One region of the Achromobacter sp. EG18 genome, then DNA from elsewhere that is predicted to be linked to it. Evidence: riboswitches for the same ligand, from Rfam matches in the RefSeq annotation. Region 1 holds a riboswitch; the other holds the start of a gene.
What was found. Region 1 has a riboswitch for glycine ahead of AC6CR5_RS10390 (D-amino acid dehydrogenase). Riboswitches for the same ligand answer to the same signal wherever they lie in the genome.
Positions count from the first base shown of each region.

Region 2: another riboswitch for glycine. It lies ahead of gcvT (glycine cleavage system aminomethyltransferase GcvT); the one in region 1 lies ahead of AC6CR5_RS10390 (D-amino acid dehydrogenase).

Region 1 covers NZ_CM186213.1:2,272,795-2,288,573, reverse strand. The annotation lists gene AC6CR5_RS10410 (NAD(P)H dependent flavin oxidoreductase family protein) at 1-31, opposite strand, end outside; gene pdxR (MocR-like pyridoxine biosynthesis transcription factor PdxR) at 113-1,615, shown strand; gene AC6CR5_RS10400 (PhzF family phenazine biosynthesis protein) at 1,673-2,461, shown strand; gene AC6CR5_RS10395 (sulfite exporter TauE/SafE family protein) at 2,606-3,349, shown strand; gene AC6CR5_RS10390 (D-amino acid dehydrogenase) at 3,401-4,630, opposite strand; glycine riboswitch at 4,675-4,761, opposite strand; glycine riboswitch at 4,763-4,854, opposite strand; gene blaELC (ELC family class C beta-lactamase) at 4,992-6,284, shown strand; gene AC6CR5_RS10380 (3-hydroxybutyryl-CoA dehydrogenase) at 6,312-7,325, opposite strand; gene AC6CR5_RS10375 (NAD/NADP octopine/nopaline dehydrogenase family protein) at 7,328-8,425, opposite strand; gene AC6CR5_RS10370 (AraC-like ligand-binding domain-containing protein) at 8,616-9,608, opposite strand; gene AC6CR5_RS10365 (spinster family MFS transporter) at 9,771-11,174, shown strand; gene AC6CR5_RS10360 (CopD family protein) at 11,344-11,769, shown strand; gene AC6CR5_RS10355 (MetQ/NlpA family ABC transporter substrate-binding protein) at 11,971-12,810, shown strand; gene AC6CR5_RS10350 (methionine ABC transporter ATP-binding protein) at 12,903-14,021, shown strand; gene AC6CR5_RS10345 (methionine ABC transporter permease) at 13,999-14,655, shown strand; gene AC6CR5_RS10340 (trans-sulfuration enzyme family protein) at 14,702-15,779, shown strand, end outside.
Region 2 covers NZ_CM186213.1:3,673,877-3,689,655, forward strand. The annotation lists gene AC6CR5_RS16805 (amidase) at 1-969, shown strand, start outside; gene AC6CR5_RS16810 (M81 family metallopeptidase) at 1,015-2,490, shown strand; gene AC6CR5_RS16815 (DUF945 family protein) at 2,700-4,670, shown strand; gene gcvP (aminomethyl-transferring glycine dehydrogenase) at 4,777-7,650, opposite strand; gene gcvH (glycine cleavage system protein GcvH) at 7,743-8,120, opposite strand; gene gcvT (glycine cleavage system aminomethyltransferase GcvT) at 8,218-9,318, opposite strand; glycine riboswitch at 9,406-9,528, opposite strand; glycine riboswitch at 9,562-9,654, opposite strand; gene AC6CR5_RS16835 (ZIP family metal transporter) at 9,724-10,617, opposite strand; gene AC6CR5_RS16840 (superoxide dismutase) at 10,645-11,259, opposite strand; gene AC6CR5_RS16845 (BaiN/RdsA family NAD(P)/FAD-dependent oxidoreductase) at 11,468-12,670, opposite strand; gene AC6CR5_RS16850 (arginine/lysine/ornithine decarboxylase) at 12,688-14,949, opposite strand; gene AC6CR5_RS16855 (hypothetical protein) at 15,204-15,656, opposite strand; gene AC6CR5_RS16860 (GNAT family N-acetyltransferase) at 15,773-15,779, shown strand, end outside.

The DNA.
Region 1 (15,779 bases):
CGAGGGTGATGGCGTGGGCGGGCGTGGACATGGCGCGATTCCGGTGGCGTGCCCCGGGGGGCGATGGGGGCAATGTAGCGATAGAATGGCTCGATGAAATAGGGCCATTTTCATGAACCAGACCAAGCCACTTTCGCGCGATACCCGCCAGGAGGCCAGCCTGGACCTGCCGGTCGATCCGCCGCGCCCGGACGAATCCAAGCAGTCCTGGGTGTACCGGCAGATCCGCGAGCGCATCCTGCGCGGCGTCCTGCCCTCGGGCGGGCGGCTGCCGTCCACCCGCAGCCTGGCGGCGCGCTGGCATGTTGCCCGTTCCACCGTCGAGGCCGCCTACGACCAGTTGCGCGGCGAAGGCTATACCGCCGGCGCGGTCGGGTCCGGCACCTATGTGGCGGCGGTCATCCCGGACAATTTCTTTCGCCACGGACTGCCGGGCGATACGGCCACGGCGCCCGCTGCCGCCACGCACGCCGCGCCGCGCTCGGCCCCGCGGGATGCCGACCGTTCGGTTCCTCCCTTGCGGCACGAACCGCCTTTCACCGCGCGCGGCGCCGACGCCTCGCTGTTCCCCATGGCGGCCTGGCGCCAGGGCCTGCTGGCCAGCGCCCGGCGGGTGACGGCGGCGCAACTGGCGCGCGAGGATCCGCAGGGCTGGTATCCCCTGCGCGAACAGATCGCGCGCTATCTCGGCGCGGCGCGCGGCATTGCCTGCGATGCCGACCAGGTGGTGGTGCTGACCGGCATCCGCGACGGCCTCGATCTCAGCGGGCGCCTTCTGCTCACGCCGCGCGACAAGGTGCTGGTGGAAGACCCCGGCTACCTCAATGCCATGCCGCTGTTCAGCCAGTACACGCAGCGCGTGGTGCCGGTGGCCATCGACCAGCACGGCTTCTCGGTGGCCGGCGCCCGCCGCCATCGCGGCGTCAGGCTGGTGCATGTGACGCCGGCGCACCAGTCGCCCACCGGCGTCACCATGCCGGTGTCGCGCCGCCTGGAGCTGCTGGACTGGGCCGAGCAGGCCGGTTGCTGGATCCTGGACGACGACTACGACAGCGAATTCAACTACGACGGCGCGCCGCTGGCGGCCCTGAAAAGCCTGGACCGCGCCGACCGCGTGATCCACTGCGGCAGCTTCAACAAGACCCTGTTCAACGCCCTGCGCATCGGCTACGCGGTGCTGCCCCGGCCGCTGGTGGCGGACTTCGCCCGCGCCCGCTACCTGACGGGCCGCTCCGGCAGCATCGTCGAGCAGATGACGCTGGCGGCGTTCCTGGAGAACGGCGGTTTCGCGCGCCACGTGCGGCGGGCGCGGCCGGTCTATGCGCAGCGGCGCGATCGGGTGCTGCGCATGTTGCGCCAGGCGGTGGGCGCGGCGCCGCTGCAAGTCAGCGGCGAACATGCGGGCTTTCACCTGGTGTGGTGGCCGCCGCCCGGCATCGACGTGGCGGCATTGCTGGCGCGGGCGCGCACGCTGGGCGTGGGGCTGCAGCCGGTCGCGGATTTCTGTCGGCGCGTGTCCTGGCCGGCGGGCGTGGTGATCGGCTACAGCGCGCGCCAGGAGGCGGAACTGGACAGCCTGGAGGCGCTGCTGCGGGAAGTCGCGGGCGTTTCGTAGCAAAATGCGGCATGGCGGCGCCGCGTCCCGCCTTCACCGTTTTTTCCAGGATTCCTCATGCCGCAACTCGATCTCTACCAGGTGGACGCTTTTTCCGCCGCGCCCTTTGGCGGCAACCCCGCCGCGGTGGTGCCGCTGGAGGCATGGCTGCCGGACGCCACGCTGCAACGCATTGCCGAAGAGAACAACCTGTCCGAGACCGCCTACGTGGTGCGCCGCGGCGACATCCACGAGCTGCGCTGGTTCACGCCCGCGGTCGAGGTCGACCTGTGCGGCCATGCGACCCTGGCGACCGCCTGGGTGCTGTTCGAGCAATTGGGCGCCAGCGAAGAGGTGCTGCGCTTTGCCACCCGCAGCGGCGAACTGCGGGTGCGGCGCGCCGGCGACGGGCTGGCGATGGACTTTCCCGCCAGGCGCCCGGTGGCCGAAGCCATCCCCGACGGCCTGCTGCGGGCGCTCGGCCTGCCGGCGGCGCGCGCGCTGTACCGCACCGACGACTACCTGGTGGTGATCGACGACGAAAGCCTGATCGACGGCCTCGCGCCCGACTTCGCCGCGCTGGCGGCATTCGACGTGCGCGGCGTGGCGGTGACGGCGCCGTCCACCCGCTACGACTTCGTGTCGCGCTGGTTCGGGCCGCGCGTCGGCGTCAACGAAGACCCGGTCACGGGGTCGGCGCACACCTCGCTGGCGCCTTATTGGGGCGAGCGGCTGGGCAAGACCCGGCTCACCGCCGAGCAGGGCGGGGCGCGCAAGGGCCAGCTGCGCTGCGAGCTGCGCGACAACGGCCGCGTCATCATCAGCGGCCAGGCCGCGTTGTACCTGCGCGGCACGATCTTCCTGTGAACCGCGCCGCCATCACCGAAAACCTATTGCCTCATCAACACTTCAAATAAGGCCGCCGCGACACGCGCCTAGAATCTGCCGTCACGAGAGCCGGACGGATCGATCCTTCCGACGCCGGACACGACAACAAGGAGACGCAGGGCAATGGATGCGGTGTGGATAGTCGCCGTCGGGGCGGCCGTGGCGGGATTCGTGCAGGGCCTGTCGGGCTTTGCCTTCGGCATGGTGGCCATGTCGTTCTGGGCCTGGGTGCTGGATCCGCGGCTGGCGGCGGCGCTGGCCGTGTTCGGCGCGCTCACCGGCCAGCTGCTGGCGGTATTCTCGGTGCGGCGCGGCTTCAACTGGCCGTTGCTGTGGCCCTTCCTGCTCGGTGGCCTGGCCGGTATTCCGCTGGGCGTCCTGATCCTGCCGCACCTGGACATGGACTGGTTCAAGGCCGTGCTGGGCGCGCTGCTGGCGCTGTGGTGTCCGGTCATGCTGATGGCGCAGCGCTTGCCGCGCATCGGCGGCAATCGCTGGGGGGACGGCGCGGTCGGACTGGTGGGCGGCGTGATGGGCGGCATCGGCGGCTTCGCCGGCAGCGTGCCGACCCTCTGGTGCACGCTGCGCGGTTTCGGCAAGGACACGCAGCGCGCCGTGATCCAGAATTTCAACCTGTCGATGCTGGCCGTGACCATGGCCACCTACCTGGCCACGGGCATCGTCACGCGCGACATGGCGCCCATGTTCGCCGTGGTGGCGCCGGCCATGCTGATCCCCACGCTGCTGGGCACGCGCCTGTACATCGGCATATCGGAAGTCACGTTCCGCCGCCTGGTGCTGGGGTTGCTGACCTGCTCGGGACTGACATTGCTGGCCTCCTCGGTGCCGCGGCTGCTGGGGTATTGAGGGCCGGTCCGCGTCCGGCCCGCTCCCGGCCTGTGCTCTGCCGCAATGGCTTTACGACAGTCCGACCCCCTCCCGCACACTCGCCGCCAGCATCTGCGCCGTGGCCGCCGACAGCGTCCAGCCCAGGTGCCCATGGCCGGTGTTGTAGAACACGCCGGGCCGCTTGCCGGGGCCGACGCGCGGCATCATGTCGGGCATCATCGGCCGCAACCCGCACCAGGGCACCACGCGCGCCGTGCGCACGCCGGGAAAGTGGCGGCGGGTCCAGTCCACCAGCGGCTGGATGCGTTCGGCGCGGATGTCCAGGTTGAAGCCGTTGAACTCGGCCGTGCCGGCCACGCGGAAACGGTCGCCCAGGCGGCTGGTGACGATCTTGGCGGCCTCGTCCAGCAGGCTCACGCTGGGCGCGGCGGCCTGGCTGGCGGCGTCGTCCAGGTGCACGCTGATCGAATAGCCCTTGACCGGATAGATGTTCAGCCTGTCGCCCAATTGCCGCGCGAACTGGCGGCTGGCGGCGCCGGCGCAGACCACGATGGCGTCGGTCTCGTGCTGTTCGTGCCGCGTGCCGTCCTCGCGCGCCAGGTCCAGCACGTAGGGCAGGCCGTCGCGGCTGATGGCGCGGATGTCGGCATCCTGTTCGAAGCGCACGCCGCGGCGCGCGCAGGCCCGCGCCAGGCCGCTGGTGAACTTGTGGATGTCGCCGGTGGCGTCGGACGGCGTATAGAAGCCGCCGTGGCAGGGCGTTTGCAGCGTCGGCTCGATGCCGCGGATTTCCTCCGGCGTGACGGCGTGCCGCTCCAGCCCGCCTTCGCGCAGCAGCGCGTTGGCGCGGCGCGCGGTCTCGAAGCTGGCGGCATCGTGGTAGATGTGCAGGATGCCGCGGCGCTCCAGGTCGAAATCGATGCCTTCCTCCTCGGCCATGGCGTACAGGTGCTGGCGCGCCTCGATCGCCATGCGCGTGGTGGCGATGGTGTTCTGGCGATAGTTGCGGATCTGCCCCATGAACTGGGCCAGCCATGAATACTTGTGCCAGCTCGGACGCGGATTGAGCAGCAGCGGCGCGTCGTGGCGGCCGAGGCAGCGCAGGCCTTTCAGGATGGTGGCGGCGCTGTTCCAGACTTCGGCATTGCTGGCGGACAACTGGCCGCCGTTGGCGTAGGACGTCTCCATGGCGGGATAGCGCTGACGGTCGTAGACGGTGACGTCGTAGCCCAGTTTGCTCAAGGCGTAGGCGGACGTGACGCCGGTGATACCGGCGCCGATGATGGCGATGCGGGGCATGATGGCTCCAGATGGCGTGGCCACGATCCGATGATCGCGGCACCCCATCTGTCTCTGTACCTGAGAGCTTCACCCGGGCGCGAGGGCGCGGGTTCCCCTTCGGTGGGCGCCAGGCGCCTCTCTCCAGATTGTCTAGACCGCGCAGTCCTGTTGCCTGAGAGTTTCCGGGGCGGTTGCTCCGTCGGCGCCCGTCACGGGGGACGGGACTCTTCTGCGGGGTTTTGAATCGACGCAGTGAGAATAGCCAAAATCTGCCGCGAGCGGGACTCAGGGTTAATACCAGGAAGGAGGCGGATAGGCTCTACACTGGGCGCCAACCCGCGCGGCACGCGCCGGTCAGAAAACGAAAGGACGATCCCGCATGCGCGCTCCGGCAATGTTCCGTATTTCCCTGCTATCCGCGACGTTGGCGCTGGCCCTGGCCGGCACCGCCTCGGCCAGCCCGGCCGTTGCGCAAGCGCCCGCCGCCAAGGCAGCCACGGCATCGGCCTCCGCATCCACGCCCGCATCTTCGCCGACATCCACGCCGGCATCCCCCGCCCAGGCGTCCGCGACACCGGCATCCACGCCCGCCAAGGCCGATCGCGCCACCGCCGCCGTCGACGCCGCGGTGGCCGAGGTCATGCGCCAATACGGCATCGACGGCATGGCCATCGGCGTCAGCCACAATGGCGAGCAGCGCTTCTTCAACTATGGCGACGCCTCGCGCCAGCCGCGCCGCGCCGTTTCCAGCGACACCCTGTTCGAACTGGGTTCGATCAGCAAGACCTTCACCGTCACGCTGGCCGCCTACGCGCAGGCCACGGGCCGCCTGTCGCTGGCCGACAGTCCGGCCAAGTGGGTGCCCGAGCTGCAAGGCAGCGAATTCGCCAAGCTGACGCTGGTGAACCTGGCCACGCACACCGCCGGCGGCTTTCCCTTGCAGGTGCCGGACGCGGTCCAGAACACGGCGCAACTGATGGACTACCTCAAGGCCTGGACCCCGCAGTATGCGCCCGGCACGAAGCGCACCTATGCCAACCCCAGCATCGGCATGCTGGGCGTGGTGGCGGCACGCGCGCTGGGCGAGTCCTACGTGGCGGCGATGGAGCAGCAGTTGTTTCCCAAGCTGGGCCTGCGCGACACCTGGCTGGAGGTGCCGCCGCGCAAGATGCCCGACTACGCCCAGGGCTACGACAAGCAGGACGCGCCGGTGCGCGTGAACCCGGGCGTGCTGGCCGACGAGGCCTACGGCGTGAAGTCCAGCGCCCGCGACATGCTGCGTTTCATCGAGATCAATCTGGGCGCCGTGCCAGTTGACGCCACGCTGCAGCGTGCCATCGCCGAGACCCACACCGGCTATTACCAGTTGGGCGCGATGACGCAGGACCTGATCTGGGAACAGTATCGCTACCCGGTGGCGGTGGACGACCTGGTGCGCGGCAACTCCGCCCAGGTCGCGTTCGAGACCCTGCCGGTCAAGGCCCTGCAACCGCCGCTGGCGCCGCGGCAGTCGGTGTGGGTCAACAAGACCGGCGCCACCAATGGCTTTGGCGCCTACGTGGCATTCGTGCCGTCGCGCAAGCTCGGCATCGTGATCCTGGCCAACCGCAACTATCCCAACCAGGCGCGGGTGCGGTTGGCGTTGCGGGTGCTCGAGGCGCTGGCGCCGTGAATGCCGCCGGCCGGCGCGCAGCGGCCTTCAGGATCGGGCCGCAGGGCGCGCCTGGCCGGCCGCCCTGGCGCCGTCGAACCTCGGCAGCAGCCCCATGATCTCCAGCCGCGCGCACAACTCGCCCAGCCGCCGCAGCTTGTACGCTTCGACGTCCATGCCGCCATAGTCGTAGAAGCCTTGCCCTTCGCGCAGGCCGTTGCGCCCCTGTTCCATGTTGCGTTCGATGATGGCCGGGGCCGCGAAGCGCGTATCTAGCGCGCCGGACAGGTAGCGCGAGGCGTAGTAGAGGATGTCGCCGCCGCCCCAGTCGATGAACTCCAGCAGGCCCAGCACCGAGAAGCGCAGGCCGAAGCCCAGCCGCACGGCGGTGTCGATGTCCTCGGCGCTGGCCACGCCTTCCTCGACCATGCGGGCCGCCTCGTTCATGGCCAGCGCCTGGATGCGCGGCACGATGTAGCCGGCGGCGGGCGCGCACCGCACCGGCGTCTTGCCGGCCAGGCGCAGCACCGCCAGCAGGTCCTGCAACGCCACGTCGCTGGTCCGCGGGCCGGGGCTCACCTCCACCAGCGGGATCAGGTAGGCGGGATTGAGCCAGTGCGCGTTCAGGAAGCGGCCGGGCGCGCGCACCATGTCGGCCAGTTCGGTGACCAGGAAGGTCGAGGTGGTGGAGGCGATGACGCTGTCCGGCGCGCAGGCCTCGCCGAGCCAGTCGAAGGTGTCGCGCTTGATGTCCAGTTGCTCGGGCACCGCCTCGAACACCACGCGGGCGCGGGCCAGGTCGGCCAGGGCGTCCTCGCGCGCCACCAGGCGCACGCGGCCCAGCGCGGTGTCGGCCTGGGCCTCGTCCAGCAGGCCCAACCGCACGAGCGTGCCCAGTTCGCGCCGCAGGCCGCCCAGCACGCGGGCGAAGGTTTCGGCGCGTTCGCCGCGCGCGCGCGGCTTGATGTCGATCAGCGTAACGTCCAGTCCGGCATGGATGTATGACAGCGCGATGCCCATGCCCATGCGGCCGGCGCCGACCACGCACAAGGTCTGTTCCATGGTCAGCATCCTTGCGCGAGCAGCGCGGCCATGTCGGCGCGCGACAGGGCGTCCAGCCCCAGCGCCTCCAGCGTGCGGCCTTCGGCGTACAGGTCGCGGCCCGTCACGGCCGAGGCCACGCTCAACAGGCCCTGCGCCACCGGCGTGGGCACGCCGGCCCAGCGGCCGGTCGACACCAGGAACGATAGGCCCAGGCGCGTGTCTTCCAGCATGTAGCGGTGCGTGCCCAGGTCGATGGTTTCGCGCCAGTCGCCGCTGTCGGTCAGCTTGCCGTGGGCGCCGCGGCCATACATCCATTCGTCGCCCTCGCTGGCATAGTGGTCGGCCAGCGGGAAATGCGGCGCGGCGTAGCCTAGCGCGGCGCGGATGGCGATGCGTTCGGCGTCCAGCGCGTCGGTCACGCGGCGGATCGACGGCTGCGTGCCCTCGTTGTGGATGTCCCAGCGTTCGAAGTGTTCGAGCGGACCGGCGTTCATCAGGATCAGCGGCGGGTGGATCACCGGGCCGGCGTTCATCAGCGCCCCGGACAGGGCGTCCTCGATCGGTTCGATGCTCGGATAGGCCTGCGCCAGCGTTGCCAGCGCGGAGTCGGCCAGGCGACTCGGGAATACGCCGGTGGGCAGGCGCGTGGCGTAGGCGCTGATGACGACGCGGTCGCCGTGCTTGCGCGCCAGATAGGGCAGGGTGCCGGTCTCGGCAAAGGCGACCTCGGCCGGGTTGCCGGCCTGGCGTAGGGCGCGGGCAAACAGATAGCTGCCGAAGGTGCCGGGCGGCAGGAACACCACCTGGCCGTCGCGCAGGTGCGGCGCCAGCTCGGGCGCCAGCGCCGCATGCGAGGTGGACGGCAGCGGAATCACCAGCAGTTGCGCGCCCGCGGTGGCGGCGGCCAGGTCGGCCGTCAGCTCGATCTGGCCGGGCGCCTCGCCCAGGGCGATGCGGCGGGTGCCGCGATAGTCGGTGACTTCCAGGGCGCCGGCGCGGCGCAGGCTGTCGAACGCCGCCGCGTCGCGGCGCCACAGGCGCACCCGATGTGCTTTTTCCGCCAGGTCGGCGGCCGCCGCGTAGCAGCCGTGGCCGCCTCCAATAACGCCGATGCGCATGATCGAGCTCCTTCGTGAGAGCTTCGATCCTAGCGATGGCCGGCTCGGAGGACTGCGCCGCAGGCGCAAGCGGAATACGGAATCGGCAAGGGAATGCGCGGCGGGGCGCGGCCCGCTGCGTCGGCAGGCGCGACCCGCCACCGCAATGGGCCTGGCGCCCCGCGCTTGAACAGACCTCGCGCGCCGCCCTTCAACAGGCGCGGGCGCGGCCCTGCCGGAGCGTGTCGGACGGCAGGCAGCCGTAGCGCTTGCGGTAGTGCGTGGCGAAATGGCCGAAGCTGGTCACGCCGCAGCGCAGCAGGATGTCGGTGACGCTGTCGCCGTCGCCGGCGTTGCCCAGCGCCGCGTGCGCCAGCGCCAGGCGGCGGTTGCGCAGGTAGTCGCTGGGGCTCTGCTGCAGGAACTGGGTGAAGCCGTTCTGCAAGGTGCGGATCGAGACGCCGCAATGCGCGGCCAGGTCGGGCAGGGCGATGGGCGCGTCGATGTGGTCCTCGATGTAGTCGCGCGCGCGCCGCACGTGCAGCGGCAGCGGCTGGCGCCGATCGGCGCGCAGCGCCTCGGAATAGTTGTGCGGCAGCTGCATCAGCAGCAGCGAGACCAGGTAATCGGAAAAGCCCGCCGCCAATATCTGCGTCACGCCTTCGATGGCGGGGTGCTGGTACAGCCTGCACAGGTAGTCCAGCGTTTCCTGCACCGCCGCCAGGCCGGCCGAACCGGGCGCCGCCTCCAGATCGAACACCAGCGCCTGGCGCAGCGGACGGTCCAGCAACTGTTGCAGCTGGCGTTCCAGCGCCTGCCGCTCGACCCGCAGGATCAGGCTGCGGCAATCCGGGCCGATGCGCAGCACGCTGCGCTCGGAGGGCGACGAAATGGTCAGGCCGCCTTCGCGCAGGGCCGCGCTGCGCTTGCCCAGCGTGACCTGTCCGGCGCCTTGCAGCGTGACGCGCACCAGGTAGTAGCGGGCGATGTCGCCGGCGTCGATCTCGACCTCGGCGCCATAGTGCAGGTCGAACAGCGCGGCGCTGCCGAAGAACACGCCATACAGGCGCGATTGCAGAGGATCGCCGCGCGCCACGCACATGCGGTGCGACCACAGGTGCTGGCTGACCTGGTCGGTGATTTCGGAAAGATTGCCCGAATCCAGCAGGCAATGGCGTTGCAGCGGGTAGGTATCGTGGAACATGCTTTCCTGCGCCCCGGGAATAGCCGTTGCGCACCCGGTATAGAGCCGGCCGGCGCAAAGGCCTACAACAGATGCAGCCATCGGAATGGCGAACCAGACAGCGGGACGCCGCCACCGCCTCGATGCGGCCGGCGCGATCCCATTGCGATACAAGGGAAGAACATGACGGGCGATACCGGAACCGACGCGGCGCAGAAACGCTATGCCTATGAATGGTATGTCGTCCTGATCTGCATGCTAGCGTACATATTTTCGTTCGTCGACAGGCAGATCCTGGCCCTGATGATCGAACCCATCAAGCGCGACCTGCAGCTCTCGGACACCCAGTTCAGCCTGCTGCACGGGCTGGCCTTCTCGCTGTTCTACGCCTTCATGGGCATTCCCATCGCGCTGCTGGCCGACCGCTATTCGCGGCCCCGCATCATCGCCATCGGCGTGGCCTTCTGGAGCCTGGCGACCGCCGCCTGCGGCCTGTCTAAGAACTTCGGCCAGATGTTCCTGGCGCGCATCGGCGTGGGAGTGGGCGAGGCGGCGCTGTCGCCGGCCACGTATTCGATGCTCAGCGACATGTTCCCGCGCCACAAGCTCGGGCGCGCCGTGGGCATCTATTCGATCGGCTCGTTCATCGGCGGCGGCCTGGCGTTCCTGATCGGCGGCTATGTCATCGACCTGCTCAAGAGCGTGGATAGCGTGCGCCTGCCCGGCGTGGGCGAACTGCGGTCGTGGCAGGTGACGTTCTTCATCGTCGGCCTGCCCGGCGTGCTGGTGGCGCTGCTGATCCTGCTGACCGTGCGCGATCCGCAGCGCAAGGGCCTGCGCCACGACGCCGACGGGCGGGTGCAGAAGCCCACCGCGGGCGCATTGTTCCGCTTCCTGGGCCGCCATCGCGGCACCTTCTGCTGCCATTACCTGGGGTTTTCGTTCTACGCCATGATCCTGTTCTGCCTGCTGGGCTGGACGCCGGCCTTCTACATGCGCAAGTTCGGCCTGTCGCCGGTGGAGGCGGGCTACATGCTGGGCACGGTGGTGCTGGTGGCCAACACCGCGGGCGTGTTCTGCGGCGGCTGGCTGATGGACTGGCTGGCGCGGCGCGGCTACAGCGACGCGCCCCTGCGCGCCGGCGTCATCGGCGCGATCGGCATGGCGCTGCCGGCCGTGGCCTTCACCCAGGCGAACGGGTTGTGGCTGTCGGTGGGCCTGCTGCTGCCGGCGATGTTCTTCGCCTCGTTCCCCATGCCGACGTCCACGGCGGCCATGCAGATCCTGCCGCCGAACCAGCTGCGTGCCCAGGTGTCGGCGCTGTTCCTGCTGATCTCCAACCTGGTCGGGTTGGGGCTGGGCACCACGGCGGTGGCGCTGCTGACCGACCGCCTGTTTCGCGACCCGGCGGCGGTGGGGCATTCCATGTCGCTGCTGATCGGCGTGGCCACGCTGCTGTGCATCGGCCTGCTGGCGGCAGGCTGCGGCAAGTACCGAGGCAGCCTGGCGCGGGAAGAAGGCGAGCGCGCCGCGCCCGCCGCGCAGGTTGCGGCGCTGGCGCGCGCGCCCGCCGGCCAAACGCCGTGACGCGCGCGATGCCGCAAGCCCGGTGACGCGGCATACGGCTGCCGCGCCCGCGCCGGGGGCGCGACGGTCAGGCCGGGCCAACCCGGACCGGCATCCGCCTTTGTCCTGGCGCAAGCCTTCGGGCCCCGTCCAGCCCCCGCGATTCGCCACTGCGGCGATAATCGCGCGCATGACCTACCAATTACTCAAAATGCTGCATGTCGCCGCCGTGGTCGCATGGCTGGGCGGCTCCCTGTTCGTGTCGCTGTTCCTGCTGTCGTCGCAGCCGCCCGACAGCGACGAGGCGCCCAGGGAACGCAAGATGCTGGGCGCCCTGCGCCGCTGGACGCTGTTCGTCACCACGCCGGCGATGGTGCTGGCCTGGCTGGTCGGCCTGCACCTGGCCGTGACCTTCGGCTGGTTCGCCATGACCTGGATCTGGATCAAGATCGCGCTGGCGCTGGTCCTGTCGGGCCTGCTGGGCGTGCAGAGCGCGGCCTTGCGCCGCCAGGCCCAGGGCAGCGCGAAGCGCGCGCCGCTGGTCGACCTGTACGCGCCGCTCACGGTGGTCGCCGCGGCGGTCATCGTGACGCTGGTGGTGGTCAAGCCGTTCTGAGGCCCGGCCTGCGGCGTGGCCACGCGGCGCCGGCATGCCGGGCCGGCGCGCGCCGTCGGCGCGGGGCGTGGCCGCTTATGCGCCGGCGCCATATCCAAACACCCCCGTAATAACGACTCAACGAAGTATTCGTTCGTGGCCGCGGGGGCCATCCCTAGAATCGTCTCCTCATAACCGTATCGACTGAGAGGCGATTTCCATATGACTCCCCGTACTTACAGCGCCCGCGCGGGCACGTTGGCCAAGGCCCTGCTGGGCGCCGTGCTGGCCGCCGCCGCCATGTTCCACGGGCCGGCGTTCTCCGCCGATCCCAGACCGCTCAAGGTCGGCGTGCGCGGCGGCGTCGACGAACAGATCTGGGAAGTGGTGGCGCAGGTCGCCAAGAAGAACGGCCTGGCGGTCGAGCCGGTGGTCATCACCGGCACCGCCAGCCCCAACGAGGCGCTCAACAACGGCGACCTGGACGCCAACGCGTTCCAGCACATCCCGTTCCTGAACGACCAGATCAAGCAGCGCGGCTACAAGCTGGTGTCGGTCGCCAATACGCTGATCTCGCCCATCGCCTTCTATTCGAAGAAATACAAGTCACTGCAGGCCCTGCCCGAGGGCGCCAAGGTCGGCATCCCCAACGACCCCAGCAACCAGACCCGCGCGCTGGTGATCCTGCGCGACCAGGGGCTGATCACGCTCAAGGACGGCTTCGATCCGGCCACCGGCACCGCGACGCTGGCCGACGTGACCTCCAACCCGCGCAAGCTCGACTTCGTCGAAAGCGCCTCGGTGGTGCTGGCGCGCTCGCTGCCGGACGTCGACACCGCCGCCATCGTCAATAGCTTCGCCTACCAGGCCGGGCTGATCGCCACCCGCGACGGCATCGCGGTCGAGAAGAAAGAGAACAACCCCTACGTCAACATCATCGCCGTGCGCGAGAAAGACAGAAACGCGCCCTGGGTGCCCGAGCTGGTCAAGGCCTACCACTCCGAGGAAGTGCGCCAGTTCATCCTGAGCAAGTACGAAGGCTCGGTGATCCCGGTCTTCTGAGCCGGAAGGCGCGGCGGCGCCATCCGGCGCCGCCGCCAATCCCGTCCGCGCCATGGCATGAGCCGGGCGCGCGGGCGGCTCGGGAACACAGCATGATGCAACACGACATCCCCCTGGCGGATCCGGCCCTGCGGCCCGCCGCCGACGCGGCGCGCGACGCCCACATCGTTTTCGACGGACTGCAGAAGCGCTACCAGGGCCCGCGGGGCACGGTAACGGCGCTGGCCGATATCTCCTTTGCCATCGGGCGCGGCGAGGTGTTCGGTATCATCGGCCGCAGCGGCGCCGGCAAGTCGACCCTGCTGCGCTCGATCAACATGCTGGAGCGGCCCAGCGCCGGCCAGGTGCGGGTCGACGGCGTGGACGTCGGCGGCCTGGACGAAAATGCGCTGGTCGGCCTGCGGCGCCGCATCGGCATGATCTTCCAGCACTTCAACCTGCTGTCGGCCAAGACGGTGGCGCAGAACGTGGCCTTGCCGCTGCGCGTCGCGGGCGTCAAGCCGGCCGAGGCGCGCGCCAAGGTCGACGCGCTGCTGGACCTGGTCGGGTTGCGCGACAAGGCCGACACCTATCCGTCCAAGCTGTCCGGCGGCCAGAAGCAGCGCGTGGGCATCGCCCGCGCCCTGGTGCACGACCCCGAAATCCTGCTGTGCGACGAAGCCACCTCGGCGCTCGACCCCGAAACCACCCAGTCGATCCTGGCGCTGCTGCGCGACATCAACCGCAAGCTGGGCCTGACGGTGGTGCTGATCACGCACGACATGGCGGTGATCCGCGAGGTCTGCCACAAGGTGCTGGTGCTGGATGGCGGCCGCAAGGTCGAGCACGGCGAGGTCTGGCGCGTGTTCGGCAATCCGCAGGCCGACGCCACCCGCGCGCTGTTGCGGCCCTTGCAGCATGACCTGCCGGCCGACCTGGCGGCGCGGCTGGCGCCGGACCTGGCGGGCCTGTCGGGCAGGGCCGGCGTGGCGGTGCTGCGCCTGCGCTTCACCGGCCAGGGCCGCCCCGACGGCGTGTCGCTGCAGGCGCTGGCGGCGCTGGGCCCGGGCGCGACGCTGCTGCATGGCGGGCTGGACCGCCTGCGCGGCCACGCCCAGGGCAGCCTGCTGGTGTCGGTGCCGGCCGCCGTTCTACAGGAAGAGGCCGCGCGCGCCGCGCTGGTGGCCGATCAGATCGAGGTACTGGGCTATGTCGCTGCCGATGCTGGATAAATACCTGCAGGCCTTCCTGCAGACGCTGACCATGGTGGGCGTGTCCGCGCTCATCGCGATCGCCGCGGGCCTGACGCTGGCGGTGGTGCTGACCGTCACCGCGCCGGGCAACCTGTATCCGCGGCCGCGCCTGAACAAGGCGCTGTCGATCACCGTGAACACATTCCGCGCCATCCCCTTCATCATCCTGCTGGTGGCGATGCTGCCGTTCACGCGCATGCTGGTCGGCACCACGCTCGGCACCTGGGCCGCCATCGTGCCGCTGTCCGCCAATCTGGTGCCGTTCTTCGCGCGCATCGCCCAGGTCAGCCTGAACGACGTCGACCACGGCCTGGTGGAAGCCGCGCGCGCCATGGGGTGCCGCCGCTGGCACATCGTGCGCCACGTGCTGCTGCCCGAGGCGCTGCCCGGCATCATCGGCGGCATGACCGTGAGCGTCATCGCCATGATCAACGCCTCGGCCATGGCCGGCGCGGTGGGCGCCGGCGGCCTGGGCGACCTAGCCATCCGCTATGGCTACGAACGCTACGAGACCCGCGTGATGTTCGAAGTGATCGTGATCCTGATCGCGCTGGTCTCGATCGTGCAATTCACCGGCGAATGGCTGTCGCGCCGCGCCGACCACAAGCGCTGACGGCGCCGCGCCGTCCGCATCCCCGAGCTGATTCCCGGAGGTATCCATGTCCGACTCGCAACACCACGGCTTCGCCACCCGCGCCATCCACCTGGGCTACGACCCGCTGGACGAGCAGGGCGCGCTGTCGCCGCCGCTCTACCTGACCTCCACCTATACCCAGGACAGCATCGAGGCCTTCGACCGCATCCGCCTGGGCGAACAATCGGGCTACGTCTACGGCCGCACCCGCAACCCGACCCAGGCCTTGCTGGAAGAGCGGCTGGCCTCGCTCGAAGGGGCCGAGGCCGGCGTGGTCACGGCCTCCGGCATGGCGGCGATCTCGGCCACGCTGCTGTCGCTGCTGCAAAGCGGCGACGAGATCGTGGTCGACCAGATCGTCTACGGCACTGCCTTCACGCTGTTCGCGCAGGGGTTGCCGCGCCTGGGCATCAACGCCGTGTTCGCCGACTTCACGCGCCCGGAAACGGTGGCCGCCGCCATCGGCCCCAAGACCCGCGCGGTCTATTTCGAGACGCCGGCCAACCCCAACCTGCGGCTGGTCGACATTGCCGCCATCTCGGCCATCGCGCGCGGCAAGGGCCTCTTGACCATTGTCGACAACACCTTCGCCACGCCGGTGCTGCAACGGCCGCTGCAACACGGCGCCGACATCGTGCTGCACTCGGCCACCAAGTACCTGGGCGGCCACGGCGACCTGCTCGCCGGCGCGGTGGTCGGCCGCAAGCAGCACATCGACGCGATCCGCCTGCAAGGCCTGCGCTACTTCACCGGCGCGACGCTGTCGCCGTTCACCGCCTTCCTGGTGTTGCGCGGCCTGAAGACGCTGGAATTGCGGGTCGAGCGCCACAGCGAATCGGCATTGAAGGTGGCGAAGTTCCTGCGCGAGCACGCGGCGGTAGCCGACGTGTTCTACCCGGGCCTGCCCGGCACGGCCGGCGCCGAGGTCGCGCAGCGCCAGCAGGCGGCCGGCGGCGGCCTGGTGGCGTTCGAACTGAAGGGCGGGCTGGCCGCCGGCCGGCGCCTGCTCGACAGCCTGAAGCTGGCGCGCATCGCCGTCAGCCTGGGCGACCCGGAAACCCTGATCCAGCATCCGGCCACCATGACGCACGCCAGCTACACCG
Region 2 (15,779 bases), 1.4 Mb from region 1:
CGCAACCCCTGGGACCTGAGCAAAAACCCGGGCGGCTCCAGCGCCGGCGCCGGGGCGGCGGCGGCGGCGGGCTACGGCCCGCTGCACATCGGCACCGACATCGGCGGCTCGGTGCGCCTGCCGGCCGCCTGGTGCGGCATCGCCACGCTCAAGCCCAGCCTGGGCCGCATCCCCATCGACCCGCCCTTCATGGGCCGCTGCGCCGGCCCCATGACCCGCGACATCACTGACGCCGCGCTGATGATGGGCGTGCTGTCGCAGCCCGACGCGCGCGATCACATGAGCCTGCCGTTCCAGGACTTCGACTGGCTCAACCTGGATATCGACGTGCGCGGCCTGCGCATCGGCCTGCAGCTGGACGCCGGCTGCGGCCTGCCGCTGGACCCGGAGATCCGCGCCGCCGTCGAAGCCGCGGCCCGACTGTTCGAGTCGGCCGGCGCCATCGTCACGCCGCTCAAGCCGTGGATGACGCCGGAGATGCTGGACGGCGTCGACCGTTTCTGGCGCACCCGCTCGGCCATCGACCTGGGGGCCCTGCCGAAAGCGCGCCGCGACAAGATCCTGCCGTTCATCCGCGCCTGGGCCGAAAGCGGCGGCGGCCAATCCGGCGAGGCCGTGTTCCGCAGCTACTACGAAACCCTGAACGTGCGCGCCAGGACCGTGGCCGCCACCGCCCCCTTCGACTACGTGCTGTCGCCGGTGGCGCCGGTGGTGGCCTACAACGCCGAGTGGGCCGCGCCCACCAACGAGGTCGCCACGACCATGCACCACATCGGCTACACGCTGCCCTACAACATGAGCGAGCAGCCGGCCGCCTCGGTCAACTGCGGCTACACCAGGGCGGGCCTGCCGATCGGCCTGCAGATCGCCGGCGCGCGCTTCGACGATCTGGGCGTGCTGCGCGTGGCCCGCGCCTGGGAGCGCATGCGCCCGGCCCAGCAGCCCTGGCCGCAACCGCCCCGGGCCTGACACCGTCCCGCTCCCCTTCCCCTTTGGCAACCCACAGGAATTCCCATGCGTTGGCTTCTGGCAATGATCAAGCACGAGACGAACACCTTCTCGCCCGTGCCGACCCCGCTCGCGCGCTTTTTCCGCGGCAATCCTGAAATCCTGGCCGGCGACCGCGCCATCCGCGCCTACGAGAACACCGACAGCGGCCTGGGCGGCTACATCGAGGTGGCGCGCCGCGTCGGCGCCGAGATCGTGGTGCCGGTGGCCGCCGAATCCTGGCCCAGCGGCCCGGCCAGCGCCGAGACCCACGAGCTGCTGTGCAAGCGGGTGCTGGACGAGGTCCGCAAGGGCGGCTACGACGCCATCCTGCTGGACCTGCACGGCGCCATGGTGGCCGAGGGCGTGGAAGACGCCGAGGGCGACCTGCTGCGCCGCCTGCGCGAGATCGATTCCAAGACCCCGGTGGCGGTGACGCTAGACATGCACGCCAACATCTACGCCGACATCGTTGACAACGCCACCGTCATCAGCGGCTTCCATACCTATCCGCACGTGGACATCCGCGAGGCCGGCGTGCGCGCGGCCAACGTCATCGTGCGCACGCTCAAGGGCGAGATCAAGCCCGTGATGACCTGGGGCGACAAGCCCATGCTGCCGCACGTCATGTGCCAGGGCACCCACGCCGATCCCAACAAATCGCTGCAGGAGCGCTGCCGCCAGCTGGAGGCCGATGGCGTTCTGGCGGCCTCGGTGTTCGTGGGTTTCCCCCACGCCGACATCCGCGAAGCCGGCCTGAGCGCCGTGGTCTGTACGGACGCCAACCTGGCCCAGGCGCAGCAATACCGCGACGAACTGCTGGAGCGCGCCTGGAACGACCGGGCGAAATGGGTGTTCCATTCCGAGCCGCTGGCGCCCACCATTGCCCGGGCCAAGACCATCGAGCACGGGCCTGTGGTGCTGCTGGACCACTACGACAACACCGGCTCCGGCGGCACCATGGACACGACGGCGGTGCTGGCCGAGGTGCTGCGCCAGGAACTGGACAACGTGGTGTTCTACGCCATCTGCGATCCCCAGGCGGCGCGCGAGGCCGCCACGGCGGGCGTGGGCAGCACCGTCACCCTGCCCCTGGGCGGCAAGGTGGACATGCCCGCCATCAAGCGGGCCGGCGAGCCGCTGACGGTGACCGGCCGGGTCAAGCTGGTGTTCGACGGTGTCTACCTGAACCGCGGCCCCATGTACCGTGGCGTGCGCAATGACACCGGCCTGACGGTGGTGATCGATACCGGACGGGTCGAGATCGTGGTGGTGTCGCGCCACCAGGAGCCCTTCGACATCAATTGCCTGCTGTCGGCCGGCATCGATCCGCTGCAAAAGCGCTATGTGGTGCTCAAGAGCCGGGTCCACTGGCGCGCCGGCTTCTCCGAGATGGCCACCGAGATCATCGAGTGCACCGGCGTGGGCGTCACCACCTCCGACTACGGCCAGCTTGACTTCAAGCATGTGCGCCGGCCGATCTACCCGCTCGATCCCCTGTAAAACACGCGTTGTCGACAATATGGCCGGCGCCCGAGGGCGCCGGCTTTCATTTTGAAATCTTCGGTAACGGCGCGCACTGCAACTGGCTACCCCGCCTCGGTATACTCGCCGCGGGTCCTGACAGGCCGATGAATATGTCCCATTGCCCGCGCCGCTCGACGGCGCCGCGCCGCAGGGACAAGACTCGACAATCAACGACAAAGCAAAACATGAAAAAGAGCGTAGCGATCACCTTAGCCGTGGTCATAGTGGGAGCGGGAAGCTGGGTGGGTGCTACCTGGTACACCGGCAAGCGCATCGAGGAAGGCGCGCAGCGCCGCCTGGCCGAGGCCAACGAGAAGCTGGCCAAGATCACGCCTTTGTTCGGCCTGCGCATCGACCAGATCAAATACGAGCGCGGCCTGTTCTCGACGCAGGCGCGCTACGGCGTGTCGTTCGTCAAGAGCGACAAGAGCCTGAGCGACATGCCGGACGGCATGTTGGAATTCGATGCCCAAATCGAGCACGGCCCGTTCCCCAAGAGCGCGCTGGCGCGCGGCGCCATCGCGCCCAAGCTGGCTTTCGTCCACACCGAAATGGCCAAGACGGACAACGTCAAGCCGGTGTTCGAGCTGACCAAGGACGTCTCGCCCCTGGTCACCGATGCCATGGTCAGCTTTGGCGGCAGCACGGCATCGACCGCCCGCATCGCGCCGGTGAAGGTGACGCATGAAGGCAATTCGGTCGATTTCAGCGGCATGGAAATCACCGGCACGTTCGACCGCGGCCTGGCCGCCATCACCGCCAATGCCAAGACCGACACCCTGGCGGTGGACGGCACCAAGGGCAGCGATCCGATCAAGATGGCGATGTCCGGCCTGACCATGGACGTCGACAGCCGCATGGGCAAGTTCGGCCTGTCGGTCGGCGACTCGGGCATCAAGATCAAGCGCATCGAAGTGATCAAGCCGGACGCCGACGCCAAGGTGATCCTCGACAACTTCAGCTACACCGTCAAGCTGGCCGAGGACGACAAGAACATCAACATCCAGGCCGCCTATCAGACCGGCGACATCAACGTCAACGACGTGCCGCTGGGCAACGGCCAGGCCGTCATCAAGCTGGCCCGGCTGGACGGCGCCGCGGTCAAGCAGTTGTCGGATACCTACAACCAGCTGATGCGCCAATACATGGCCGATGCCCACGACGAGGGCCTGAACGACGAACAGTTCCAGGTGCTGCTGGATAACGCCGGCAAGCTGCTGGCCGGCAATCCGTCGTTCAGCATCGACCCGATCAGCTGGAAGACCGCCAAGGGCGAAAGCAAGCTGAACGTCACGCTGGACCTGGCCAATCCTCCCAATGTCAAGGACCTGACGCCGCAGGAAATCGTGGTCAAGGCCATCAAGCAGATCGACGCCACGCTGGTGATCTCCAAGCCGATGGTGCAGGACCTGATGGTGCAGTACGCCATCAAGAAGGACGGCATGCCCGCCGACAAGGCCGAAGCCGAGGCCGCCGACAACATCCGCAGCATGTCCGGCATGGCCGAGATGTTCAACGTCGGCAAGAACGACGGCGACAACATCGTCGGCAAGTTCCACTTCGCCGACGGCATGGGCGACCTGAACGGCAAGAAGATTCCCGCCGACGAACTGTTCTCGGGCCTGCTGGGCGCGGCCGGCATGGACGAGGACACGATGGACGATGAAGACGAAGCCGAGCCGGCCGTCGGCGCCACCGCCATGGACGACGACATGGCCGCCACCAGCAATGCCGACGTGGTCAACGAGTTCGACGTCGACATGGTCGTCGGCATGCTGGACGACATGGGCTACACCACACGCAAGACCGACGGCGACGAAGGCCCGGTCCTGATCCTGGATGCCAGCAACACCGGCGCCACCGACCTGCGCCTGGAATTCCTGTGCAACGACTTCTCCGAGAAGTGCTACGACCTGGTCGCCACCGCCACCTACGCCGGCAAGAAGCCGGCCACGCTCAAGGCCATCAACGCCTGGAACCAGCAATACCGCTGGACCCGCGCCTACCTGGACGACAAGAACCAGGCCGTGCTGCAGATGGACATGAACGCCGAAGGCGGCATCGGCAAGAAGAACCTGCAGATCCTGCTGAACACCTACTTCAGCATCACCGAGGAATTCGCCACCGCGATGTCGGCGGCGCCGGCCAGGAAGTAAGACGGCCGCGCAAAAGCAAAACCCCCATCGTGCGATGGGGGTTTTTTTTGCCTGTCGCCAGGCAAGCCTCGATGACCCGCCCCAAGGGGCGGGCCGTCACGCGGCCTCAGGCGTAGGCTTCGACCGGCAGGCAGGCGCACACCAGGTTGCGGTCGCCATAGGCGTTGTCCACGCGCGCCACCGGCGGCCAGTACTTGGCCTCGCGCAGCGAAGCCACCGGGTAGGCGGCCTGCTGGCGCGGGTAGTCGTGCAGCCATTCCTCGGCCAGCAGCATCTGGGCGGTGTGCGGCGCGTTCTTCAGGACGTTGTCCTCGCGGTCGCGTTCGCCGCGCTCGACCTGGGCGATTTCCTCGCGGATCGAGATCATCGCCTCGATGAAGCGGTCCAGCTCGGCCACGCCTTCGGATTCGGTCGGCTCGACCATCAGCGTGCCGGCCACCGGGAAGCTCATGGTGGGGGCATGGAAGCCGTAGTCCATCAGGCGCTTGGCGATGTCCTCGGCGCTGATGCCGCTGGTTTCCTTGAGCGGACGCACGTCCAGGATGCACTCGTGCGCCACGCGGCCGTTGCGGCCCGCGTACAGCACCGGGTAGTGGCCGCGCAGGCGGGTGGCGATGTAGTTGGCGTTCAGGATCGCGACTTCGGTGGCGCGGCGCAGGCCGTCGGCGCCCATCAGCGCGATGTACACGAACGGGATCGGCAGGATGCCGGCCGAGCCGAACGGCGCGGCCGAGACCGGGCCAACCTTGGCTTCGCCGGGCAGCTTGCCCTGCTCGTTGACCACGCCCGGCAGGTACGGCGCCAGGTGCGCGCGCACCGCGACCGGGCCGACGCCCGGACCGCCGCCGCCGTGCGGAATGCAGAAGGTCTTGTGCAGGTTCAGGTGCGACACGTCCGAGCCGAATTTGCCCGGCTTGGCCACGCCCACCATGGCGTTCATGTTGGCGCCGTCCAGGTACACCTGGCCGCCGGCCTGGTGCACCAGGTCGCAGATCTCGGTCACGGCTTCCTCGAACACGCCGTGCGTGGACGGGTAAGTGATCATCAGCGCGGCCAGCTTGTCGCCGACCTGTTCGATCTTGGCGCGCAGGTCGGCCAGGTCGACGTTGCCGTTGGCGTCGGAGGCCACCACCACCACGTCCATGCCGGCCAGTTGCGCCGACGCGGGGTTGGTGCCGTGGGCCGACGACGGGATCAGGCAGACGTTGCGCTGGTGCTGGCCGTTGGCCTGGTGGTAGCCGCGGATCGCCAGCAGGCCGGCGTATTCGCCCTGCGCGCCCGAGTTGGGCTGCAGGCTGATGTTGTCGTAGCCCGTGATCTCGCACAGCGCGGCCGACAGGCGCGTGATCAGCTCGTCATAGCCCTTGCTCTGCGAGGCGGGCGCGAACGGATGCACCAGCGCGAACTCGGGCCAGGTGATGGGAATCATCTCGGCCGTGGCGTTCAGCTTCATGGTGCACGAGCCCAGCGGGATCATGGTGCGGTCCAGCGCCAGGTCCTTGTCGGCCAGCTTGCGCAGGTAGCGCAGCATGTCGGTTTCCGACTGCACGCTGGAGAACACCGGGTGCTTGAGGATGGCGCTTTCGCGCGCCACGGCGGCGGGAATGCCGCCGGCCGCCTTGGCGTCCAGCGCGTCGATGTCGAGTTCGACGTCATCGCGCTCCAGGCCGGCGGCGAACACGTTCACCAGGGCCTGCAGGTCGGCGGCGGTGACGGTTTCGTCCAGCGACACGGCCAGGCGGGCGCCGTCGACACGGCGCAGGTTGATGTGCTCGCACTCGGCGGCGGTGATGATGGCGGGCGTGGCCGGGCCGGTTTCCAGCAGCAGCGTGTCGAAGAAGGTGTCGTTGGCGACCTTGATGCCCAGCTTGCCGAGTTCGGCGCGCAGGATGGCGGTGTAGCGCTGCACGCGCTCGGCGATGCGGCGGATGCCGGCCGGGCCGTGCCAGACGGCGTACATGCCGGCCATCACGGCCAGCAGCACCTGCGCGGTGCAAATGTTCGAGGTGGCCTTCTCGCGGCGGATGTGCTGTTCGCGCGTCTGCAGCGCCAGGCGCATCGCCGGGTTGCCTTGGGCGTCCTTGGACACGCCGACCAGGCGGCCGGCCATGTTGCGCTTGAAGGCGTCCTTGCAGGCCATGAAGCCGGCGTGCGGGCCGCCGAAACCGAACGGCACGCCGAAGCGCTGGGCCGAACCGATGGCGATGTCCGCGCCCCACTCGCCCGGCGCGGCCAGCAGCGCCAGCGCCAGCAGGTCGGTGGCCACGGCCACCACCGCGCCTTGCGCGTGGGCGGTCTCGGCCAGCTTGCGGTAGTCGGCCACCGAGCCGGTGCTGTGCGGGTACTGCAGCAGCACACCAAAGCATTCCGGCAGGCCTTCGGTCTCGTCGCCGACGGCGATCTCGATGTCCAGGCCCTCGGCGCGCGTGCGCACGACTTCGATGGTCTGCGGATGCACGTGGCGCGAGATGAAGAACACCGGGCTTTGCGACTTGGCGCTGCGGCGCGCCAGCGTCATGGCTTCGGCGGCGGCGGTGCTTTCATCGAGCAGCGAGGCGTTGGAGATGTCCAGCCCGGTCAGGTCGGCGACCATGGTCTGGTAGTTCAGCAGGGCCTCCAGGCGACCCTGCGAGATCTCGGGCTGGTACGGCGTGTAGGCCGTGTACCAGGCGGGATTCTCGAGAATGTTGCGCAACACCACGTTGGGCGTCTGCGTGCCGTAGTACCCCTGGCCGATGTAGTTGCGAAAGACCTTGTTGCGGCCGGCGATCTGCTTCAGTTCGGCCAGCACGTCGGCTTCGCTGCGCGACGGCGGCAGCGCCAGCGGCGCCTGGCTGCGGATCTTGGGCGGCACGACTTCTTCGATCAGGGCGTCCAAGCTGGGGCTGCCGATGGCGGCGAGCATGGCGGCCTGGTCGGCGTCGGAGGGGCCGATGTGGCGGGGGATGAAGTCGGTGTGGGTGTCTAGGGCGCGCGACATGGGGGGATCTCGGGATGGCGGTGTCGTCGGGAGGGACGGACGGTGATGCATGGACGGGCGGCGGCGCCAGCGCCGCGCCCGCCCTGACGGGCTTAGCCGTTGGCGATGGCTTCGTAGCCGGCGGCGTCCAGCAGCTTGTCGGCATCGGCGGCGTTGACCGGCTTGATCTTGAAGATCCAGGCGGTGAAGGCCGATTCGTTGATCAGGTTGGGGTTGCTTTCCAGCTCGTCGTTGAACGCGACGATTTCGCCGGCCACGGGCGCGTAGATGTCGGAGGCGGCCTTGACCGACTCGACCACGCCGGCGGTCTCGCCCGCGTTCAGCTTGGCGCCGACCTTGACGTCGCCGACGAAGACCAGGTCACCCAGCTGGTCCTGGGCGGTATCGGTGATGCCGACGACGAACACGTCGCCTTCGGCTTTGACCCATTCATGGGACTCGGTGTACTTGCGATCGATGGGCAGACTCATGGGAACTCCTGGGGGATTCGGATAAGGAAATGGTGTTGCGCGCCTCGCGCCGGCGGCCACGCCCCGCAGGGCCGGCCACCGGCGCGAAGCTTCGAGTTTACGAGTGTTCGACGGCTTTGCCGTTACGGACAAACGGCAGCTTGCAGACCAGGGCGGGCACCCACTTGCCGCGGATGTCGACCTCGACCGTGTCGCCCGCGGCCACGCCTTGCGGCAGGCGGGCAAAGCCGATCGACACGCCCAGCGTCGGCGACATGGTGCCGCTGGTGAGCTCGCCCACGCCCTGCGCGGTGCGCACCGCCATGTGGGCGCGCATCACCCCGCGTTCCTGCAGCTTCAGGCCGACGAAGGCGGCGGGCGTGGCGAACTGCTCCAGCGCATCGCGGCCGATGAAGCGGCGCTCGGGGTTCTTCAGGGACACCGTCCAGGTCAGCGCGGCTTCGCCGGGCTGGGTCAGTTCGTCCATGTCCTGGCCATACAGGTTCATGCCGGCTTCCAGGCGCAGCGTGTCGCGCGCGCCCAGGCCCGCCGGGCGCACGCCCTGGGCCGCCAGGTCGCGCCACAGTTGCACCGCCTCGGCCGCGGGCAGCACGATTTCGAAGCCGTCTTCGCCGGTGTAACCGGTGCGCGCCACCAGCGTGTCGTCACCGACGCGCGCGGCCACGAACGGGGTCAGCGGCTCGCTGGCGGCCTGCCAGGCCGGGCGCGCGGCCCAGACCTTGGCGCGGGCGTTGGGGCCCTGCACGGCGATCATGGCCAAGTCGCGGCGCGGCGTGATGGTGACGTCGAACTTGCCGGCCTGCTTGACGCGCTGCATCCAGGCCATGTCCTTGTCGGCGGTGCCGGCGTTGACCACCACGCGCCATTCGTCGAGCGCGAAGAAGTACACGATCAGGTCGTCGATGACGCCGCCCTGCGGGTTCAGCATGCAGGTGTAGAGCGCCTTGCCCGGTACGGTCAGCTTGGCGACGTCGTTGGCCACCAGGCGCTGCAGGAAGGCGTAGGCGTCGGGGCCCGTGACGTCGGCGTTGAGCATGTGCGAGACGTCGAACATGCCGGCGTCCTGGCGCACCGCGTGGTGCTCTTCCAGTTGCGAGCCGTAGGCCAGGGGCATATCCCAGCCGCCGAAATCGACCATGCGGGCGCCGGAGGCGATATGTTCTTCGGCCAGCGGGGTGCGTTTGAGGGGTGCGGACATGCGCGGGTACTCCGGAGCGGCAGCGGTGCCAGGGTTACGGAATGCCGCTGGCGGACAGACGGAAAACGCCCGCGCAACGGCTGAATCTTCCGCCCCTCTGTCCTTTTGCCTGAGAGTTGCCCCGCGTGGCGGGTTTGCACCTTCGGCGCCTGGGCTGCTCGCTATGTCCCTGATTGGGCAGCGGCGCCAGGTCTCTCCAGAGTGCTGCTTTGCCGAGTCCGCGCGGTGAAAACCGGGACAGGGCAAGCATGCGCGGTATGGGATACCTGAGCGATTCCGGGCGAATTGCGCCTTCGGCGGCAGCCGCGAACGGCCGCTCTCTCCCGCAACATGCGTGACAGCGCCGAAAGCATACCGCGAAACGCGGTTCCGTTGTTGATCCGCGATCGCCGCCCGGGCGCCGCTTCAGCCCAGCGCGGTGTCCAGCAGCATCATCAGCACGAAGCCCAGCATCAGCCCGCAGGTGGCGTAGACCTCGTGCCCCTTGCGGTGCGATTCAGGAATGATTTCGTGGCTGATCACGAACAGCATGGCGCCGGCGGCAAAGCCCAGGCCCCACGGCAGCAGCGCCGCCGACCAGCCCACCACGGCCGCGCCCAGCACCGCGCCCACCGGCTCGACCAGGCCCGACAGCATGCCCAGCGCCACCGCGAACGCGCGCTTGTAGCCCGCGGCGATCAACGCCACGGCCACCACCAGGCCCTCGGGGATGTCCTGGATGGCGATGCCGGTGGCCAGCGCCGTGCCGCGCACCGGGTCGTTGCCGGCGTAGCCGACGCCGATGGCCAGGCCTTCGGGCAGGTTGTGCAGGGTGATGGCGAAGACGAACAGCCAGGTACGGCGCAGCCGGTGGGCCTCGATACCTTCGCGGCCCTTGATGAAATGCTCGTGAGGCAGCAACCGGTCCATCAGCAACAGCGCCGCCGCCCCCAGCAGGATGGCGGCGCCCACCGTCAGGCCGGCGCCCCACGGCCCCGCGCCCTGCGCCTCGGCCGCCGCGATGCCCGGCGCCACCAGCGAGAAGGCGCTGGCGGCCAGCATCACGCCGGCGCCGAAGCCGAACATGCTGTCCTGCATCTTCTGCGGGATGGTGCGCGCGAACAGGATCGGCAACGTGCCCGCCGCGGTGGCGCCCGCGGCGACCATGCCGCCCAGCAGGGCGTCGGCCACGTGCGGCGCGTGGTCGTTGAAATAGGCCCACATCTGGTGCAGGCCCAGGCAGGCGACCAGCACCGCCAGCGTCCAGACACTGACGCTGGTGGCCGCGGGCCGAATGCGATGACGGCTGAAGGTATTCATGGACCGCTGCCCCCGCGCAATGCCGGCTCAGCCCACGGCGGCGGCGTAGCGGCGCGCCACCTCGGGCCAATCGATCACATTGTAGAAGGCGCCGATGTATTCCGGGCGGCGGTTCTGGTACTTGAGATAGTAGGCGTGTTCCCACACGTCCAGGCCCAGGATCGGCGTGTTGCCCTGCATCAGCGGGCTGTCCTGGTTGGCACTGCTTTCCACCGCCAGCTTGCCGGCGGGCGTCACGCTGAGCCAGGCCCAGCCGCTGCCGAAGCGCGTCAGCGCGGCCTTGGTGAAGGCTTCTCGGAAGGCGGCGTGGCCACCCAGTTCGGTGTCGATGGCGCGGGCCAGCGCGCCGTCGGGCTCGCCCCCGCCCCGTGGCGACATGACCGACCAGAACAGGCTGTGGTTGGCGTGGCCGCCGCCGTTGTTGCGCACCGCGCCACGGACGGCTTCGGGAAGTTGGTCGATGCGCGCCACCAGGGCCTCGACCGGCTCGTCGGTGGCGATGCCGGCGCCTTCGAGCGCGGCGTTCAGGTTGTTGACGTAGGTCTGGTGGTGCTTGCTGTGGTGGATTTCCATCGTCAGCGCGTCGATGTGCGGTTCGAGCGCGTCATAGGCGTAAGGCAGGGTCGGCAAGGTATAGGCCAAGGCGGTCTCCATCAGGCGGTGCCACCGGATGCGGCACGGCTGAATTTGTGAAATACAAATGATAGGTATTTTTATTTGATATCACAACGACAACGTTGCAATGCCCGTCATGCAGTCAGGCTATGGGCCGGGCAGGCCTTGGCGGGCAGCACGAAGCGTGCCCGCGCCCGACGGACGGGAAAAGCGTTGGATGAAGCGCCAGGAACGCCTAGAGCGCCTTGCCGCAGGCCACGCCCGAGGCCCAGGCCCACTGGAAGTTGTAGCCGCCCAGCCAGCCGGTGACGTCCACGGTCTCGCCGATGAAGTACAGGCCGGGCGTGGTGCGGGCCTGCATCGATTTCTGGTCCAGGCCGCGCGTATCGACGCCGCCGCGCATGACCTCGGCCTTCTTGTAGCCGGCGGTGCCACTGGGCACCAGCGTCCATTGGTGGATGTCCTGCGCCAGGGCGCGCAGGGTCTTGTCGGGCGCGTCGGCCAGGCGCAAGGCCGCCAGGCCCGGCTTGCCGCCCTGCTCGGCCAGCTGTAGCCAGCGGTCGGCCAGGCGCTTGGGCCACAGGCCGGCCAGCACCGTATGCAATTGCTGCCGGTTGCCGGACTTGGCCGCCAGCAGTTCGGCCGCCAGGTCGCGCCCCGGCGCCAGGTCGATGATGATGGGCTCGCCCGGTTTCCAGAAGCTGGAGATCTGCAGGATGGCCGGACCCGACAACCCGCGATGGGTGAACAGCAGGTCTTCCAGGAATTCCCCCCGGGCCTTGCCCTGCCCCGTCGCCAGGCTGACCTCCAGCGCCACGCCGGACAGTTCGGCCAGCGGCTGCCAGTGCGCCGCGTCGAAGGTCAGCGGCACCAGCGCCGGCCGCGGCTCGACCACCTTCAGGCCGAACTGGCGCGCCAGCTTCAGGCCGAAGTCGGTGGCGCCCAACTGCGGGATCGCCATGCCGCCCGTGGCCACCACCAGCTTGGCCGCGCGGATCGCGCCCTGGCTGGTGCGCAGCTCGAAGCCCGCCTCGCCATGCGCCACCTCGGCCACCTGGCAGCCCATGCGCCACTGTACGCCGCCGGCATCGCATTCGGCGCGCAGCATCTCGATGATGGATTCGCTGGAATCGTCGCAGAACAGCTGGCCGCGATGCTTCTCGTGCCAGGCGATGCGGTGGCGCTTGAGCAGCGCCAGGAAGTCCTGCGGGGTGTAGCCCGACAACGCCGAGCGGCAGAAATGCGGGTTGTCGGAGAGGAAATTGGCGGGTCCCGCGCCGATGTTGGTGAAGTTGCAACGGCCGCCGCCCGAGATACGGATCTTCTCGGCCAGGCGCTCGGCGTGGTCCACCAGCACCACGCGCAAGCCGCGCTGGCCGGCGACCGCGGCACACATCATGCCGGCGGCGCCGGCACCGAGGACGGCGACATCGAACATCGGGACTCCGGACCTGATCAGTCTTCGATCAGGCAATCAACGTAGTAGCGCTTCTCGCCGTCCGGCCCCACTTCGTCGGCCAGGCCGTGGATGTAGGTTTCGAAGCCCGGGAAGCGTTCGTTGAACTCGCGCGCGAACTGCAGGTACTGGACGATGGTGCGGTTGAAGCGCTCGCCCGGGATCAGCAGCGGGATGCCCGGAGGATACGGCGTCAGCAGCACGCCGGTGACGCGGCCTTCGAGCTGGTCGATGTCGACACGCTCGACCTCGCGGTGCGCCATGCGGGCGAAGGCGTCGGACGGCTTGAGCGCCGGCACCATGTCGCTCAGGTACATCTCGGTGGTCAGGCGGGCCACGTCGCGCTCGCGGTAGGCTTCGTGGATCTGCTGGCACAGGTCGCGCAGGCCCATGCGCTCGTAGCGGCGATGGTCGCGGCAGAATTCCGGCAGGATGCGCCACAGCGGCTGGTTGCGGTCGTAGTCGTCCTTGAACTGCTGCAGCGCGGTCAGCAGCGTGTTCCAGCGGCCCTTGGTGATGCCGATGGTGAACAGGATGAAGAACGAATACAGGCCGGTCTTCTCGACCACCACGCCGTGCTCGGTCAGGTACTTGGAGACCAGCGCGGCGGGAATGCCGGTTTCGCCGAAGCTGCCCGACATGTCCAGCCCCGGCGTGATGACCGTGGCCTTGATCGGGTCCAGCATGTTGAAGCCTTCGGCCAGGTCGCCGAAGCCGTGCCAGTGGTCGTTCGACTCCAGGATCCACTCGTCGCGGTTGCCGATGCCTTCGGACACCAGGCGGTTCGGGCCCCAGACCTTGAACCACCAGTCGTTCTTGCCGAACTCGGATTCCACCTTGCGCATGGCGCGGCGGAAATCCATGGCTTCGCGGATGCTTTCCTCGACCAGCGCGGTGCCGCCCGGCGGCTCCATCATGGCCGCGGCCACGTCGCACGACGCGATGATCGCGTACTGCGGCGAGGTCGACGTGTGCATCAGGTAGGCTTCGTTGAAGACGTTGCGGTCCAGTTTGCGGGTCTCGGATTCCTGCACGATGATCTGCGAGGCCTGCGAGATGCCGGCCAGCAGCTTGTGCGTGGAGTGGGTCGCGAACACCATCGCGTCCTTGCTGCGCGGACGGTCCTGGCCGATCGCGTGCATGTCCTGGTAGAACTCGTGGAACGACGCGTGCGGCAGCCAGGCTTCGTCAAAGTGCAGCGTGTCGACGTAGCTGCCCAGTTCCTTCTTGATCATCTCGACGTTGTAGATCACGCCGTCGTAGGTGCTCTGCGTGAGCGTCAGGATGCGCGGGTTCTTGTTCACGGCTTCGCGCGCGAACGGGTTGGCCTCGATCTTCTTGCGGATGCTGTCCGGATGGAACTCTTCCAGCGGGATAGGGCCGATGATGCCCAGGTGGTTGCGCGTCGGGCGCAGGAACACCGGGATCGCGCCCGTCATGGTGATGGCGTGCAGGATCGACTTGTGGCAGTTGCGGTCCACCACCACCACGTCGCCAGCGGCGACGTTGGCGTGCCACACCACCTTGTTCGAGGTCGAGGTGCCGTTGGTCACGAAGTAGCAGTGGTCGGCGTGGAAGATGCGCGCCGCGTTCAGCTCGGACTCGGCCACCGGGCCGGTGTGGTCCAGCAGCTGGCCCAGTTCATCGACGGCGTTGCAGACGTCGGCGCGCAGCATGTTCTCGCCGAAGAACTGGTGGAACATCTGGCCCACCGGGCTCTTCAGGAACGCCACGCCGCCCGAGTGACCCGGGCAGTGCCAGGAATAGGAGCCATCCTGGGCGTACTTGACCAGCTCGCGGAAGAACGGCGGCGGCAGGCTGTCCACATAGCTGCGCGCTTCGCGGATGATGTGGCGCGCCACGAATTCGGGGGTGTCCTCGAACATGTGGATGAAGCCGTGCAGCTCGCGCAGGATGTCGTTCGGAATGTGTTCCGAGGTGCGCGTCTCGCCGTACAGGTAGATGGGGATGTCGGCGTTGCGGAAACGCAGTTCGCCGATGAAGGTGCGCAGGTTCTTGATGGCGCTGGCCACGTCCTCGGGCGAATCCACGTCGAACTCTTCATCGTCGATCGACAGGATGAACGCGCTGGCACGGCTCTGCTGCTGGGCGAACGAACTCAGGTCGCCGTAACTGGTCACCCCGATCACCTCGACGCCCTCGGCCTCGATCGCCGCGGACAGGGCGCGGATACCCAGACCGGACGCGTTCTCGGAACGGTAGTCCTCGTCGATGATGAAGATGGGGAAGCGGAATTTCATGCAGGCGCTCCTGGGGGCAAGGCGAATCGGACCGGGTTGGCGGACGCGAGTGTACTTCTAGTGAAAAACCGTCTGATGACAGGCGGGCGCGAGGTTCCCGCCGGCGGCGGGAATGGCGGAATTGTAGGGCCGTTTTCCCCCAGGCCCTATGGTTTTCCCGAAGACGGCGCCAAAGGGCCGCGCCGGGCGCCGGCGAAGGCGCCGCGCGGCCCCCTGCCGACGCCATCCCGGCGCGCCCGCGCGGCTCGCCTCGGCTAGCGGATGGTGGTGGCCGCGCCGGCGTCCAACGCTGCCAGGAAGCGGTCGAAATAAGGTGGAATGGCTTCGGCGGCGCCATAGCGGATGCGCCGCTCGACCTTGGCGATGGCGCCGAAGCAGACCTCGGTCTCGGGCGAGCCGCAGACCAGCACCACCGGGTCCTCGTCATCGCAGACCTCGTACAGGCCGCCATGGGCGCGCCGGGCCACTTCGTAAAGGTAGGCGGCGGCGCCGACGGTCTGCATGGGGGTCAGGGGCAAGGTGCCCAGGTGCGCGGCTTCGAGCGCGTCGTCGAGCGCGTGGACGCTCGACAGGGAGTAGTCGAGTCCGGCCCCGTCCGGGCCGGCTGCCTGGACGAAATCCTGCGCGGCGTGGGCCACGCGCGCCACGAACTCTTGCTGGACTTCGTCGCGCTTGGCGTCCTGGTTTATCTTGAGGAAACCGAACATCATTGGCTCCTTTGAAAACCGCAAGCGGCGTTGACCCCATTATAGGCAGCGACCCTGCCTATACTGGCCGAATGCGGCCCGACCGTTCCCTATTCCCAACACTTGCCTCGCCCCCGATGCCGT